One region of the Marinobacterium aestuarii genome, then DNA from elsewhere that is predicted to be linked to it. Evidence: predicted binding sites of a transcription regulator. Region 1 holds the regulator's gene; each other region holds the start of a gene.
What was found. Region 1 encodes sigma-54, which starts transcription at its own class of promoters, with help from an activator protein. Its sites were predicted from a motif close to TGGCACNNNNNTTGCTNT; they were not measured.
Positions count from the first base shown of each region.

Region 2: a site for sigma-54 is predicted at 2,478-2,495, ahead of A8C75_RS05130 (circularly permuted type 2 ATP-grasp protein). Genes of this name have one in related genera too.
Region 3: a site for sigma-54 is predicted at 2,314-2,331, ahead of A8C75_RS08700 (nitrate reductase). Genes of this name have one in related genera too.
Region 4: a site for sigma-54 is predicted at 1,855-1,872, ahead of A8C75_RS03170 (BON domain-containing protein). Genes of this name have one in related genera too.

Region 1 is NZ_CP015839.1:1,311,258-1,315,410, reverse strand. Features, by position in the region: gene lptC (LPS export ABC transporter periplasmic protein LptC) at 1-405, shown strand, start outside; gene lptA (lipopolysaccharide transport periplasmic protein LptA) at 392-898, shown strand; gene lptB (LPS export ABC transporter ATP-binding protein) at 895-1,623, shown strand; gene A8C75_RS05785 (RNA polymerase factor sigma-54) at 1,776-3,296, shown strand; gene hpf (ribosome hibernation promoting factor) at 3,347-3,637, shown strand; gene ptsN (PTS IIA-like nitrogen regulatory protein PtsN) at 3,656-4,114, shown strand.
Region 2 is NZ_CP015839.1:1,175,537-1,179,689, reverse strand. Features, by position in the region: gene A8C75_RS05150 (helicase HerA-like domain-containing protein) at 1-1,173, opposite strand, end outside; gene A8C75_RS05145 (hypothetical protein) at 1,388-1,744, shown strand; tRNA gene A8C75_RS05140 (tRNA-Pro) at 1,864-1,940, shown strand; tRNA gene A8C75_RS05135 (tRNA-Pro) at 2,021-2,097, shown strand; gene A8C75_RS05130 (circularly permuted type 2 ATP-grasp protein) at 2,646-4,100, shown strand; gene A8C75_RS05125 (alpha-E domain-containing protein) at 4,097-4,153, shown strand, end outside.
Region 3 is NZ_CP015839.1:1,964,924-1,969,076, forward strand. Features, by position in the region: gene A8C75_RS08700 (nitrate reductase) at 1-2,108, opposite strand, end outside; gene nirD (nitrite reductase small subunit NirD) at 2,453-2,797, opposite strand; gene nirB (nitrite reductase large subunit NirB) at 2,809-4,153, opposite strand, start outside.
Region 4 is NZ_CP015839.1:723,746-727,898, forward strand. Features, by position in the region: gene A8C75_RS23520 (hypothetical protein) at 1-102, opposite strand, end outside; gene A8C75_RS03160 (hypothetical protein) at 89-508, opposite strand; gene A8C75_RS03165 (ElaB/YgaM/YqjD family protein) at 512-790, opposite strand; gene A8C75_RS03170 (BON domain-containing protein) at 873-1,715, opposite strand; gene A8C75_RS03175 (sigma-54-dependent transcriptional regulator) at 2,002-3,414, opposite strand; gene A8C75_RS03180 (sensor histidine kinase) at 3,407-4,153, opposite strand, start outside.

The DNA.
Region 1 (4,153 bases):
GGACAGCTGCATCAGGAGCTCAGATCGCCGCAGCTCGAACACTACCCGCAGCCCGGCGAACTGCGCGCCCGGACGCCGGACATAGTGCTGTTTCGCAACGATAGTCGGGGCGAGGTGCTGATCAGCGCCCAGCAGGGCCGGATGCAGGACAGTGACGAGCAGGTCCGGCTCAACGGCGCCGTGCGCGTACAGAGCAGCAGTGACAAAGGCGCCAGCAGCACACCGCTGCGGCTGGAAACCGAAGCACTGACCCTGATGCCATCAGAACAATTTATCGAAACAGACACCGCCGTCACGCTGTTCAGCCAGGGGGGTGAAACCCGGGCCAATGGCATGAAGGCTTACCTGAATAGCCGCCAAGTCGAGCTACTGTCCGATGTCGAGGGACGCTATGAAACCAAATAATACCCGCCTCTGGCTGGCAGCCCTGCTGTCCCTGAGTCTTTCCGGCACCAGTCTGGCCCTGCCGACCGATCGCAACCAGCCGATCCATGTCAGCGCCGACACCGCCACCATCGATGACAACACCGGCATCACCACCTATAGCGGCAATGTCGAGATTGCCCAGGGCACGTTGAAAATCAACGCCCGCAATGTTGACCTGCACCGCAGCGAATCCGGCGTCAATCGCATTCTGGCCACGGGGGATGTCAAGTTCGAGCAACAGGCGGCCAAAGACAAGCCGGTGACCAATGCCTATGGCGAGCGCATGGACTACCAGGTCAATCGCCAGGAAATCACCATCACCGGCAAGGCCCGGGTGGTGCAGCAGAAAGACACCTTTACCGGGCAGAAGATCGTTTACAACCTCGACAAATCCCTGGTCAACGCCTTCAGCGGCGAAGGCGGCCAGGGCCGTGTGCAGATGGTCATCCAGCCCAAAGGGGCGGCGCAATGACCAGCACACTGGAAGCGCGCCAGCTGGCCAAAAGCTACAAGGGCCGGGCCGTTGTACGGGATGTTTCACTGAGCCTGAAAAGCGGCCAGATTACGGGGCTGCTGGGCCCCAACGGGGCCGGCAAGACCACCTGCTTCTACATGATTGTCGGGCTCGTTAACGCCGATCAGGGCCAGGTACTGCTCAACGACCAGGACATCACCTCCCTGCCGATGCACGGCCGTGCCCGCAAGGGACTGGGCTACCTGCCCCAGGAAGCGTCCATTTTTCGCAAGCTCAGCGTGCGTGACAACCTGATGGCCATCCTCGAGACCCGCAAGGATCTTGACCGCGCCGGCCGCGAGCAGCGTCTTGAGCAATTGCTGGAAGAATTCCACATTGTGCACATCCGCGACAGCCTCGGCATGGCGCTGTCCGGCGGCGAGCGTCGCCGGGTCGAGATTGCCCGCTGCCTGGCCACCGAGCCGACCTTTATTCTGCTCGACGAGCCCTTTGCCGGGGTGGACCCCATTTCGGTCAACGATATCAAGAACACCATCCGCCACCTGCAGACCAAGGGCATCGGCGTCCTGATCACCGATCACAATGTGCGCGAAACCCTCGACATCTGCGAACACGCCTATATCGTCAGCGAAGGCGGCATTCTGGCCCAGGGCACACCGGCGGACATCATCGCCAACAAGCAGGTCAAGGCCGCCTACCTGGGCGAACAATTCAGGCTTTAAGCCCGGACTGGGTGATATCTCTTTTTTTGGCGCTGCATGACCACCGCGGCGGTGTTTCTTCAGTCTGCCTGACAGATAGACGACGCCCGCCCCCGGTTAGGCATATAATGCACAGCAACTCGACCCACTCCCACAGATAACGCAGTCTTTCTATGAAGCAAGGGCTCCACCTAAAAATTGGTCAGCACCTGACCATGACGCCCCAGTTACAGCAGGCCATTCGCCTGCTGCAGTTGTCGACACTCGACCTCCAGCAGGAAATTCAGGAAGCGCTCGAAAACAATCCCATGCTCGAGTCCTCCGACGAGGATCACGACGAAGCAGCGGATGCCGATTACAACGAGCACCAGAACTCCGAGGCGCCACAAAAGGCCAGCGAGAGCGAGGGCGAACGCGCCAGTGCGGAAAACTCCGCCAGCGACGACAGCCCCCAGGCCGAAGACAGCTGGAATGACGACATCCCCGAGGAGCTTGGCACCGACAGTTCCTGGGACGACACCTTTCAGAGCAGCCAGCCCAGCGGCCCGGCCCGCGATGACGACGGCAGCATGGAGTCCAATGATACGGCGGAGGAAACGCTGCAGGATCATCTGGAGTGGCAGCTTAACCTGACACCCATGAGCGACCTGGACCGTTTTATCGCCACAGGCATTGTCGATGGCATCGATGCCAACGGTTACCTGCGTATATCTCTGGATGAACTGCTGGAACACTTCAAGCAGGAAAACCCGGAGGATTTCGAAGACGTCGACTCCGACGATATCGAAACCGTACTGCACCGTATCCAGCAGTTCGATCCCGCCGGCGTCGGCGGCCGGGATCTGGGCGAATGCCTGGCCATTCAGCTGCGTCAGCTACCGGAGTCGACTCCCTGGCGCAAGGAAGCAATTCGCGTGGTCAGCGAGTTTATCCAGCTGCTTGGCAGCCGGGATTACAAACAGCTGCTGCGCCGCACAAGGCTGAAAGAACACCAGCTGCAGGAAGTCATACTGCTGATTCAGAGCCTGAACCCACAGCCCGGCGCCAGCATCACCACCAGCACCGCCGAATATGTGATACCCGATGTTGTGGTCACCAAGGTCAAGGGCTTCTGGACGGTCGCGCTCAACCCCGACACAGCGCCGCGCCTGCGCATCAACACCCAGTACTCGGATCTGATCCGACGCGCCGACAACAGCTCCGACAACACCTATCTGAAGAACCACCTGCAGGAAGCACGCTGGTTCATCAAGAGCCTGCAGAGCCGCAACGAAACCCTGCTGAAGGTATCGCGGGAAATCGTCGTTCGCCAGGAGGGCTTTCTCGAGCAGGGCGAAGAGGCCATGCAGCCGCTGGTGCTGCATGACATCGCCGAGGCCGTCGAGATGCATGAGTCCACAATCTCCCGGGTCACCACCCAGAAGTACATGCACACCCCCCGGGGCATCTTCGAGCTGAAGTATTTTTTCTCCAGCCACGTCGGTACCAGCGACGGCGGCGCCGCCTCTTCCACCGCCATTCGGGCGCTGATAAAGCGCCTGGTGGCAGCGGAAAGTACCACCAAACCACTGAGCGACAGCAAGATCGCCACGCTGCTTGACGAGCAGGGTTTTCAAGTCGCCAGGCGTACAGTGGCGAAATACCGTGAAGCAATGAATATTGCACCTTCTAATGAGCGCAAGCGTCTGGTTTAATTGAGATGCAAACAAGGCGATCTTTCGCCGCTGTTGACTAGGAGAAAACTATGCAGATCAACATCACAGGACATCACGTCGAACTTACCGATGCACTGCACGAGTATGTACATAGTAAATTCGGCAAGCTTGAGCGGCACTTCGATAACATCACCAATGTCCAGGTTACCCTGAGTGTAGAAAAGCTGCGTCAGCAGGCCGAAGCCGATGTTCACCTTGCAGGAGGCAAGTTGTTTGCGACTCACGAACACCAGGACATGTACGCCGCCATTGATGGTCTGACCGACAAGCTTGACCGTCAAATCATCAAGCACAAAGAAAAAACCAAAAACCACAAATAACGGTAAACAAATAAGCCCATGTATCTGCATGAACTGCTGACCCCCGCTCTGACATTCTGCAACCTTGATGGGGGCAGCAAAAAACGTGTACTGGAAACAGCCAGTAACTTGATCGCCGAGCAGGCACAAGGGCTGGCCGCTGAAGAAATCTTCAGCGGCCTGATTGGCCGGGAACGGCTTGGCAGCACCGGTATTGGCAGCGGCATCGCCATTCCACACTGCCGGCTTGAGAACGCTACCCAGGCCAGCGGCATGATGATCAAGCTCGCTGAACCTATTGATTTTGACGCCATCGACAACCAGCCGGTGGACCTTCTTTTTGTACTGCTGGTGCCCTCCGAGGCCAGCGATGAACATTTGCAAACCCTGGCCATGCTGGCCGAACTCTTCAGCCGCGCAGAAGTACTGACAGCGCTTCGCGATACCACTTCTGACCAGCAGCTATTCGATACTGCCCTGCGTCTGGCATCGCACTGAGTACAAATCCCATGTCACAGGCCCTGCTTACCCCCACAG
Region 2 (4,153 bases), 140 kb from region 1:
GTGCGCCACCTCCGTCGGCACACTGGAGGTATCCAGCACCGACACCAGCGCCTCACCCACACCCAGCGCAGTTATCAGCTGCTCGGTGTCCACTCCCGGGGCGGCACGGAACGTCTGGGCCGCCGCCTTGACCACCTTGCGATCTTTAGGCGTGAAGGCCCGCAGCGCATGCTGCACCCGGTGCCCCAGCTGACCCAGAATGTCCTGCGGTATATCACCCGGGCTCTGACTGACAAAATAGATCCCGACGCCCTTGGAACGAATCAGCCGTACCACCTGCTCCACCTTGTCGAGCAGCGCGCGGGGCGCGCGATCAAACAGCAAATGTGCTTCGTCGAAAAAAAACACCAGTTTTGGCTCGGCCTTGTCACCGACTTCCGGCAACTGCTCAAACAGCTCAGACAGCAACCAGAGTAAAAAAGTGGAGTAGAGCCTTGGCCTTGTCATCAGCGCCGTTGCATCCAGCACGCTGATCACACCATTGCCGGAAAAATCCCGTTGCATCAGATCCGCCATCTGCAGCGCGGGTTCGCCAAAGAACTGCGCCGCGCCCTCGGACTCCAGCATCAGCAGACGCCGCTGGATAGCCCCTATACTGGCGCTGGCGATATTGCCGTAGCGACTGCCCAGCGCGCTGCGATTCTCGCCCATCCAGGCCAGCATCGCCTGCAGGTCTTTCAGATCCAGCAGCAAAAGCCCTTCATCGTCGGCAATGCGAAAACAGGCATAGAGCACGCCGGACTGAGTCTCGTTGAGCTCCAGCAGGTGACTCAGCAACAGCGGCCCCATGTCCGACACAGTCGTACGCACCGGGTGCCCCCTGACCCCCAGCAGGTCCCAGAACACCACCGGCGCCGACCTTGGACGATAATCATCAAGCCCCAGCAGCGCCACTCGTTCGGCGATCTTCGGGTGCCCACGCCCCTCTGCGGCCAGGCCCGACAGGTCCCCCTTTACGTCCGTCATGAACACAGGCACACCGCTGCGGGCAAAGCCTTCCGCCATGGTCTGCAAACTGACGGTCTTGCCGGTACCGGTAGCGCCTGCGATCAAGCCATGGCGGTTCGCCATAATCAGCGGCAACTCAACATCCTTACCCGCAACGCTGCGCCCCAGCGCCAGATTCCCTGATGACATACGCAACTCCTCCGCTCTTTCCCGTTGGGCAAACACCGTCGCACAGCACGCCCTGAATACTCTCGCCACAGTGTAACAGCCCACTCGCCAGGCGCACTTTGCCAACAAGGGAGAATACGCAGGGCCCAGACCGCCTGCAGATTTCCCCTATAAATGACGCTACAGGTGCGCCGTAGAACTATGCATAATCAACGCCAAGGCTACGCTATACTGACAGCGCCATAGCCAAGCCGCCTACCGGAGTTACTGAATGAAAAGGACTTTCCCGCTTTTCGTGCTGCTGTTACTCAGCGCCGCCCCTGGCCGAGCCGAAGAGCCTGCAAGCGCACAAAACCTCAAGGATGGCATCTATGCCGCCTGCTTTCGTCTCAACATTGAAGCCAAGAATACCTACAAGCGTATCGTCGCCAACGACAAACGCAGCCTGACGATCAGCCAGGACCACCGCAGCGGCCAAATCAGCGTCGAGGAAGCCCTGACCGAAGCCGAGCAGATCCTCAAGCAGCAGCGCGTGGCTTATGATCATCTGGCCAATGTTCTGGTCGCCACCGATCGCCTGGCCTGCCCGGAAACCGCCAACCGCCTCGGCGAAGTTGAAATGCAATAATACGCAACTGATGCCTAAGCGCTTGTTTTATAAAACAGCCTTGACATCATCCGAGCCCGGATTATAATTTCGCCCTGTTCACAGCAGACCTGTCCAAAGGCCTGCTGAGGGCATAGGTTCGGGATATAGCTCAGCCTGGTAGAGCACTGTCTTCGGGAGGCAGGGGTCGTAGGTTCAAATCCTGTTATCCCGACCAAACTTTCCCGCTTCAACAACTGTTTCGCAGTTGGGTCTTAGACCACCGCAGCCTTGGCTGCAGCAGCACGTCAGATACGTCGGGGTATAGCTCAGCCTGGTAGAGCACTGTCTTCGGGAGGCAGGGGTCGTAGGTTCAAATCCTGTTACCCCGACCAAATCTGATATCGCTTCTTCTGATACAGCTCCTTCTAGATAAGCAAGATCCGTCCCAAGCAGCGCTCATATCAACTGCTGTTTTTTATACCCTCTCTTTATATAGTCCTTTGCAACATCTTCCGTTCACCCTTATGCAGCCCCAATACACCCCCAATACAGCTCCTGCACATTGCCACACCTGCCGGCAAGCCCGCGGTATCGCTGCGCCCTCCGATCCAGACGCAACACTCACTTAACAACACCCGCTTAAATTCAAAAATCATGCGCAGCCCACTGAATTTGCTGTGACTTTTATTGCGCGCCCGATCACGCACAAGCCCGCCACTGCTACACTGTATCGGCTGAGTCACTCGCCGATCCGTCTCTGCAGCCTGCATTCTGGCCTGCAAATTGCTGCATGAACGGTATCAGAGTAGCAAGATGCGACTTTTCGACAGCCCTCCCGGTCAGGCATCACCATAACGGGGCACTGTGCCCGTTAATGGATTGAAACATGCCTCACTTTGGTGAGTTGGAATGCAACAGGGATCAGCAGAAGGCATAAACCATGAGTATCGATTGGAAGCAGTACGACAGCGGTGGTTTCTTCGATGAATTGATCAGCTCCCCTGGCAACGCCAGAGCACCGGCTCGCAAGCTTGCCAACTACCTTGCCAGTCTCGATGAAGAAGAGCTTGAGAAACGCCGCCTTATGGCCGAGGCGACCATCCAGGAAATGGGGGTCAGCTTTACGGTATATACCGAGGAAGGAAACATCGACCGGGCCTGGCCCTTTGACCTTATTCCCCGCACCATCTCCCGCAAGCAGTGGGACAAGACCGCCGCCGGGCTGAAACAGCGTCTGCGCGTACTGAACATGTTCATCAACGATCTGTACCACGATCAGAATGTTATCAACGACGGCATTATTCCACGCCACCTGATCGAGAACTCCGTCAACTTTCGCCCCGAGTGCGTCGGCGTATCGCCGCCCCATGGCGTCTGGGCCCATATCTGCGGCACCGACCTGGTGCGTGATGGCGACGGCGAATTCTATGTGCTGGAAGACAACCTGCGGGTGCCGTCCGGCGTGTCTTACATGCTGGAAAATCGCGCCATCACCAAACGGGTACTGCCGGAGCTGTTCGAAAACGACAATATCATGCCGATCGATGACTACCCGGCCCAGCTGTTCGACACCCTGGCCGCCCTGTCACCGCGCAAGGTCAAGCAACCCGAAATCGTGGTGCTGACCCCGGGCATCTTCAACTCGGCCTATTTTGAGCACGCCTTTCTGGCCCAGCAGATGGGCGCAGAACTGGTGGAGGGCAGCGACCTGGTGGTCAGTGAAGACGATCTGGTCTTCATGCGCACCATCGACGGCCTCACCCGGGTGGATGTGATCTACCGCCGCATCGACGATCTCTTCCTCGATCCCGAAGTCTTTGACAAGAGTTCGGTGCTGGGCGTGCCCGGCCTCATGCGCGCCTGGAAAGCCGGCAACGTGGCCCTGGCCAATGCACCGGGCGCAGGCGTTGCCGATGACAAGGTCATCTACGCCTATGTACCCCAGCTCATCAAGTACTACCTCGATGAGGAGCCACTGCTGCGCAACGTCAAGACCTTCCTGTGCGAGAACGACAAGGACCGCGCCTACGTGCTGGAGAACCTGGACAAGCTGGTGGTCAAGCCGGCCAATGAATCCGGCGGTTATGGCATGCTGGTTGGCCCCCACTCCACCAAGAAGGATCAGGCCAAATTTGCCGAACTGATCAAGTCCAACCCGCGCAACTATATCGCCCAGCCCACCCTGGCGCTCTCAACTGCGCCCACCCTGGTGGACAACAACAAGCTTGAGCCGCGTCACCTGGACCTGCGCCCCTTTATTCTGCAGGGCAAGGACGTCTATGTGACCACCGGCGGGCTGACCCGCGTGGCCATGAAAAAGGGCTCTCTGGTGGTGAACTCATCCCAGGGTGGCGGCAGCAAGGATACCTGGATCGTTGATACGGAGGCCAAATGATGCTGTCCCGTGTAGCTGAGAGAATTTACTGGGCGGCGCGCTATCTGGAGCGC
Region 3 (4,153 bases), 650 kb from region 1:
CCCTGCATGCGCACCGGACTCTGTTTCAGCTCGGGTTGCCCGGAGACCGGATCCGTGACGGCGGCCACCAGGGCATCGACAGCGCCGTGGGATGCATAGCGATCATTCCAGTGGATGGGGGCAAACAGTGATCCTGGTTGCTGATTCGGGGTCACCCGAGCGCGCCCGATATATTCAGCATTGAGGGCTGAAAGGCTGACCAGGTCACCGCTGTGAATGCGCTGCTGTTGTGCATCCCGTTCACTGATTTCGATGTAGGGTTCGTCGCAGTGGTCCAGCAGACGCGGGCTGCGGGCGGTGCGGGTCATGGTATGCCACTGATCCCGGCTGCGCCCGGTATTGAGTACGAAGTCACCGTCCCGGCAGGGATTGGCTGGCATGCGGGCATCTATAGGCAGCAGGCGGGCGCGGCCCGAGGCTGTAAAGAAGTGGCCGTCTGCGAACATGCGCGCCGTGCCTTCGGGGGAGGTATCGGTGACGGGCCACTGGATGGGTGCCAGGGCGTCGTACTGGTTGCGGGTCAGGTCGGCCAGGGCGGAGATATCAAAATCCCGGCTGCCCTGGTTGCGATAGCCCGACAGGCGGGCGTGTTCCTGAAAGATGTCCGCCGGGTGCCGGTACGCGAAAGCGTCACCGAAGCCCAGGCGTGCGGCGACATCGCAGACGATCTGCCAGTCGTGGCGAGCCTCGCCAGGAGCCTGCAAGAAGCCGCGCTGGCGCGAGATGCGGCGTTCCGAATTGGTGACGGTGCCGTTTTTCTCGGCCCAGGTGGTGGCCGGCAGCAGCACGTCGGCCAGGGCCGTGGTGTCGGTCTGCTCGACACAGTCACTGACCACCACCAGTTCGCACTGCTGCAGGGCGCGGCGTACCTGGGCCGAGTCCGGCAGGCTCACCGCCGGGTTGGTGCCAATGATCCAGACGGCCTTGACGTCGCCGCGCTCAATTGCCTGAAACAGATCCACGGCCTTGAGGCCAGGCGCCTGCGCCATTTTGGGGGCTTGCCAGAAGTCGGCCACTGTTTCCAGGTGAGTCGGGTTGTCGAACTCCATATGGGCCGCCAGCTGGTTGGCCAGGCCGCCGACTTCGCGCCCGCCCATGGCGTTGGGCTGGCCGGTAATGGAAAACGGGCTGGCGCCGGGCTTGCCGACACGCCCTGTGGCCAGGTGACAGTTGATGATGGCGTTGGCCTTGTCGGTGCCGGAGGACGACTGGTTGATGCCCTGGGAGTAAAACGTCAGGCTGCGCTCGGTGCGGGCGAAATGCTCGAACAGCCACTGCACGTCCGCAGGCTCAAGACCGCAGTAGGCCGCGGTGGTCATCAGGTCCGGGCACTGCTGCTGGGCCTGGGTCAGGGCGGCGTCAAAGCCTTCGCAGTGCTGCGCAATATAGTCGTCGTCCAGCGCATCGTTCTGCGCCAGGTAGCTCAGCAGACCGTTGAACAGAAAGGCATCACTGCCGGGCTTGAGGGCCAGGTGGCGGTCGGCCAGGTCACAGGTGGCGGTACGTCTTGGATCCAGTACCACGACCTGCATGTCCGGGCGGGCCTGTTTGGCTCTTGCCAGGCGCTGATACAGGATGGGGTGGGCCCAGGCGGCATTGGAGCCCACCAGTATGACCAGGTCGGCCTCGTCGAGGTCGTCGTAGCAGGCGGGTACGGTGTCGCTGCCAAAGGCGCGCTTTTGCCCGGCGACCGCCGAAGACATGCACAGGCGCGAGTTGGTATCGACATTGGCGCTGCCGATAAAGCCTTTCATCAGCTTGTTGGCGACGTAATAGTCTTCGGTCAGGATCTGGCCCGACAGGTAAAAGGCGACCGAGTCGGGGCCATGCTGATCGATCAGGCGGGCGAAGGTATCGGCGACCTTGTCCAGCGCGCTGTCCCAGCTGACGCGCTGACCCTGAATCTGCGGGTACAGCAGACGGCCCTCGGGGCCTGCGGTTTCATGCAGCGCCGAGCCCTTGACGCAAAGACGGCCGTTGTTGGCCGGGTGCGATGCATCGCCGCTCACCGCGATCAGGCGGTTGTCACTAACGCGCGCCTCGACACCACAGCCGACGCCGCAGTAGGGGCAGGTGGTCAGGGTGCTGGACTCAGGTTTGTTCTTCATGATGGGTTCCACTCGCCGTGTCGTTCAGACCTGGGTGTATGGGGAGTCAGGCGCACAGGCAACTTGGAAAACAGTGCGCATAAAAAAACGCCACCTCCCGCCAAGTGGCAGGAGATGGCGCCATTGCCAACTTCCACGTTAGGGGCCGGGCCGGTGAGAATCAGATCTCGCGGGGCACGACACTTTTCGTTCTATTGTTATTGGTTATGCGAATGTCATGCCAGTTTATTATTTTTCCCAAAATGCCCATGGCATTGGCGTTTCCGGGTGTGAATCGCGGCAGTGGGGGACTGTTGCGGTACATAAAGGAGCCGTTTGGGTGCGTGCCTGATCCCGCATGCCCCTTAACGGGGCGTCGGGTCGATCAGCAGTACGTCATCCCGCAGGCTTACCTGCCAGGTGGCGAGTTTCACTGTCTCGTCCTCGAAGCACTGGCCGTCGATCAGGCTGAAGCGCTGCTTGTACAGCGGCGAGGCGACCACAGGCACATCGGCGATGGAGCCGACGATGCCGCGGGACAATACATTGGCCTGGCCGAAGGGGTCGTGATTGTCGATGGCGTAGACCTGTTCGTCGTCCGGCAGGTAGAAGAGTGCCACCTGGCGGCCGTCCACCAGGGCGCAGACGCCGCTGTTGGGGACCAGGTCGGCTTTGCTGCACAGGGAAATCAGTTTTGTGTTGGTGGTCATGGTTTGATTCCTCAGCTAACCATCTTGACGGGGACGGCCGGTGTATTGGCGGTTTTTTCCGCAGCGGTGGCGGGGCGGATCTGATCGCGTTCCATCACGAACACCACGTTGTCGTCGGTCGCATCGGCGTTGACGAAGGGGCGGAAACGCTTGAGGGCTTCTGGGTCCTCGATGGTTTTCTTCCACTCGCATTCGTAGGTGCCGACAACCTGCAGCATCTGCTCTTCAAGTTCTGCGCCAAGCCCCAGGGAGTCTTCAATGATGACCTGGCGCAGGTAGTCCAGACCGCCTTCAAGGTTGTCCATCCACACGGAGGTGCGCTGCAGGCGATCGGCGGTCTTGACGTAGAACATCAGGAAACGGTCGATGTACTTGATCAGGGTGTCCTTGTCCAGATCGGTGGCGAACAGGTCGCCGTGGCGCGGTTTCATGCCGCCGTTGCCGCACAGGTAGAGGTTCCAGCCGTTTTCGGTGGCGATGATGCCCACGTCCTTGCTCTGGGCCTCGGCGCACTCACGGGTGCAGCCGGATACGGCAAACTTGATCTTGTGAGGCGAGCGCAGGCCCTTGTAACGGTTCTCCACTTCGATGGCCAGACCCACACTGTCGTCTACACCGTAGCGGCACCAGGTACTGCCGACGCAGGATTTGACAGTACGCAGCGACTTGCCGTAGGCGTGGCCGGTTTCAAAGCCGGCATCCACCAGGATGCGCCATATCTGCGGCAGCTCTTCCAGGCGGGCGCCGAAGAGGTCGATACGCTGGCCGCCGGTGACCTTGGTGTAGAGGTTGAACTGCTTGGCCACCTGACCCAGAGTGATCAGCTTGTCGGGGGTGATTTCACCGCCGGCAACACGGGGCACGACCGAGTAGGTGCCGTCCTTCTGCATGTTGGCGAGGAAAGTATCGTTGGTGTCCTGCAGCCCGACGTGGGGCTTTTTCAGTACGAACTCGTTCCAGCACGACGCCAGGATGGAAGCGGCGGTGGGTTTGCAGATCTCGCAGCCCTTGCCACGGCCGTGTTTGTGCAGCAGCTCGTCGAAGGACTTGATCTGATCCACGCGTACCAGATGGTAAAGTTCCTGACGGGTAAAGTCGAAGTGCTCGCACAGGTTGCGATTGACTTCCACGCCGCGGCTTTCGAGTTCATGGTTCACCAGGTTGGTCAGCAGGGCGGAACAGCCGCCACAGCCCGTGGCCGCCTTGGTGCAGGACTTGACGTCACCCAGGGTGGCGGCACCGCCATCGATGGCCTGGCAGATATCGCCTTTGGAGACATCATGGCAGGAGCAGATTTGCGCCGTTTCGGGCAGGGCGGCAACGCCCAGGCCCGCGGGTTTGCCGTCGCCGCCGCGC
Region 4 (4,153 bases), 590 kb from region 1:
GCGGATCGATTGTCGCAACTGCTGCCGTGCCTGTTGCGCCTGCTGCCGCGCCTGGCGTACCTGCTGCTCCTGGCGCCGCAGTTGCGCTCTAGTCGGCATCATTCGGTAAGTCCAGCCCCAGCGCCTGCCGGGTACTCCCAAGGCTGATGCGCGTCAGTGCGCGGCGCATCAGCCACAGCGAGATCAGCGCCAGTACAACGTTGGCCAGCGCCAGGCTGCCGAGCGCCAGACTCCAGCTCCAGCCCAGAGCCAGCAGCCCGCCAAGGGCTGCCGCCAGCAACAGCCCCCAGGCGCTGAACGCCGCCAGGGCACCGATAAGCGCCATAGCCAGGGTCATGCCCAGCATCAGGCCGGCGTAGCGGGCCTCCAGCGTGAGCAGTGTGAGCAGTTGGGCAAGGTGCTGGCGTGTGGTGGCGAAAACGCCGGCCGCCGCTTCTATCAGTGACAAGGATTCGGGCGTGGCGGAATCGGCTGCGTCCTGGGGGTCAGCGTGCATTGACTGTTTCATGGGTCAGCGGCGTCGTGTCAGTACGCCGATCAGGATACCCAGGGCCACGGATCCGCCCACGACCGCCCAGGGGTTATCGCGGACAATCTGCGTGAGGTTTGTGCTCAGGTCGCGGCTCTTGTCGGTTAACTGTTCACCGCGTTCGTGCAGCCCGTGCTCAAGTTCTTCGCCCACCTTGGCGGCCTGTTCTATGCGCTCATGCAGGTCGTCGGCGACGCGCCGGGACAGGGTTTCACTCTCCTGCACGGAGGCTTCGCTGTCGACGGGATTCGGTTTGCTCATTATGTTTCCCCTCCTTTATATCCGGAGAATATCCAGATTGGCGGCACACTCGAGTGTGCCGCCCTAATCACTGTAGTTCAGATCAACTGCCGGTGGTGAGCTCTGCAGTGACTGACTTCACTCCCTTGACGCTGCTGGAGACGCTAATGGCCAGCTCCCGTTCGAACTCGCTGTCGACCTGGCCATGCAAGCTGACGACGCCTTCTTTGGTATCGACATCGATATCGCTGCCGTCGACATTGCGGTTATACAGCAGTGCCGACTTCACCTTGGCGGTAATCCAGCCGTCGCTGACCTGTTTAGCGACTTCTTTCGACTTGGCCTCCGCTTTGCCGGTGAGCGTTGCCTCCTCGCCTCCGACGGTCAGCTGATTATCCACGCTGCTAACTTCGTGAGTATTGAGTGCGATCTGTTCGGCCAGTTCGGCTTCGGCCTGGGAGTCGACATTGCCGGACAGCATCACCTTGCTATTGCGGGTATCGACATTGATCGCCAGACCACTGGTGGTTCTGTTCCATAGCAGCTGAGATTTCACCTTGGCGGTGAGGTTGGCATCTTCTACCTTGCGGGTGAAGCTGCGTTCTGTGCCTTCCCCGGCCTGGCTGGCGTGCATAGCGGGAACATCCGCATCGATCATTAGCTCATTATTGACCTCTGTGATGCCATCGATGCCACGGGCAAGTTCCTCGGCCAGATCGCGCTCGACAGCACTTTCCACGGTACCGCGCAGGGTGGCGACGCCATCATTGACCTCGGCTTCGATATCGAAAGGGTTGAGGTGACGGTTGAGGGTATAGGTCGTGGTCAGCGATGCCTTGGCCCAGAGATCCGACGGCGGGTCGCCTGCGGCGGTTGCGAGAAGAGGGGCGCTGGCCAACGCGATGGCGCAGGCGGCGACGATGGATTTTATGGGAAAACGTTTCATGGCATTTGCCTCCGATGGTTCGGTTCGATCCGCTGCGGTGCCCGGTTGGTCGATCGTTGCGTCGCAGCGGTGTCACAGACCGGTCTGCCCGGTCAGGGGTGCCTGTGACGTTATGAAAAAGGGCAGGCCTGACAGTTGTACTGCAGTATGAGTGCCAACTATTAATTATGTTTAATAACAATAAGTTGTGTTGTTTTCGTGGATGGTGATATGCCCCGGTGGGGGAAATGCCCCAGCGCCAGTAGTGACATATCCCCCTTATCCGGTGCGAGTTGTCGCGGCCCGCTCAGGCTTCGTCGGACAGGATGATGCCGTACTTCTGGATGCGGTAACGCAGGGTGTCGCGGGTGGTATGCAAAAGTCGGGCGGCGGCGGTGACATTGTGCTGATTGCGCTCCAGTACCGCGCTGATAATGAAACTGTCCATGTCATCCAGCCCCATGCTGCCGTCGAGCGGCACCTGGAGATAGCGGGGGTCTGCTGATGGCGCTGCGCTAGCGGCTGGTTCCGCCTGGTCCGACGTCGAGGGTTGCAGTTGCAGCCATTGCTGCGGCAGTTCAGTGTCGTCGGCAAACAGCACGCAGCGCTCGATCACATTGCGCAGCTCGCGCACGTTGCCGGGCCAGCGGTGGGCTTTGAGGCGGGTCCAGACACTGCTGCTGATGTGGCGCACATTCTTGCCCGCCTTGGCGTTGAATTCGTCGACCAGCAAGGGCACCAGGGCGTCCAGATCCTCAACGCGTTCGCGCAGGGGCGGCATCTGCAGCTCAAACACACAGAGGCGGTGATAGAGGTCTTCGCGGAAATCGCCGCTTTCAATGCAGCCCTGCAGGTTGCGGTTGGTGGCGGCGATCAACTGCACGTCGACGCTGATCTCGCGGTCGCCGCCGACCCGGCGAAAGCATTGTTCTTCAATAACTTTCAACAGCTTGGCTTGCAGATCGGCGGGCATTTCACCGATTTCATCGAGAAACAGGGTGCCACCGTCGGCCTGCTCGAAGAGACCCCGTCGACGGCCCTTGGCGCCGGTAAAGGCGCCCGCTTCATGGCCGAAGAGTTCGGATTCCAGCAGGTCCTTGGGCAGCGCTGAGCAGTTGACCTCCACCATGGGGGCATCCTGGCGGGTGCCACTGTGATGCAGTATGCGCGCCGCCACGCCCTTGCCAGTACCGGTTTCACCCGTGAGTATCAGGGTGGAGAAGGGGGCCTGGGCCAGCTTTGTCAACATAGTGCGCAGCTGTGAGGCGGCCTCGCTCTGGCCCACGAAGCTGTCCGGCGTGAAGCGGCGCCGGCCGGCGGAAAACTGATCGCGCAGGCGCCGTTGTGCCGTCGCGCTGCGCGTCGCACTGCTGATGACCAGGTCCAGCCGGTCGAAATCGACAGGCTTTTCCAGGTAGTCATAGGCGCCCAGACGCAGCGCCCGCACGGAGTCGGCCACGGTGCCGTAGCCGGTGAGAAAGATCCATTCGCTGCCGCTCGTCTGACCGCTAGCCTCCTCGAGCAGGTCCAGCGCATTGCCATCCGGCAGGTTCATGTCGGACAGGATTACGGTGGGAGTGAGGCCATTGTCGAACAGCTCGTGGCGGGCGCTGTCCAGGGTCTCGGTCAGCATGACGCGCCAGCCTTCGCGTTGAAAGTGGCGTTTAAGTTCGATCCCGAGCAGGGTCTCGTCTTCAATAATCAGCAGGGATTTAGTCATCGGCCTCTTTGTACGGCAGCCTCAGGGTTACACAGGCGCCGCCCTCGTTGCGGTTGCTTAAGCGTAGTTCGCCGCCCAGATCAGCGGTAAAACGGCGCACCATGACCAGCCCCAGGCCGGTGCCTCCGGCGCGCCAGGAGCAGAAGGGCTGGATACCGGTTTCCAGCATGGCCTGGGAAAAGCCCGGCCCGCTGTCCTTGACCGTGATCTCGAGCATCTGCTCCTGGCGCCTTGCCTGCAGCAGAATCTGGCCATGGTTGCTGCCCAGTGTTTGCCCGGCATTGAGCAGCAGGTTCAGCAGCATCTGTCGCAGCTGGGAGTGGGGCAGCAGGCAGCGCAGTTTTTCCGTGACCTCTGAGTCAATGCTGACATTTTCGTGCAGCTGGTAGGCGGCCAGGGTGATCAGGCTCTCGCACTCTTCGCGGACATCCAGCATGACCGGAACCTCGGGCCGCTGTCGGGCCTGGTCCAGCAACTGATTAAGTTGCCGGGTGGCGCGCTTAACCTCGTCATTGATCATCTCGACCCGTTCAACCAGGTCGGCTCCCTGGACATCCTGGCGCAGGTTTTCCAGCGCCATCTGGACACTGGTAAGGGGGTTGCGCAGTTCATGGGCGACCCCCGCCGCGACTTCTCCGATGGCACCCAGACGTTCGGCCTGGGAGAGTCTGCGCTGCTGCTGCAACAGCATGTAGGTGGCACTGCGCACCTCCCGGGTGAGGCTGTCCTGGCGCAGCTT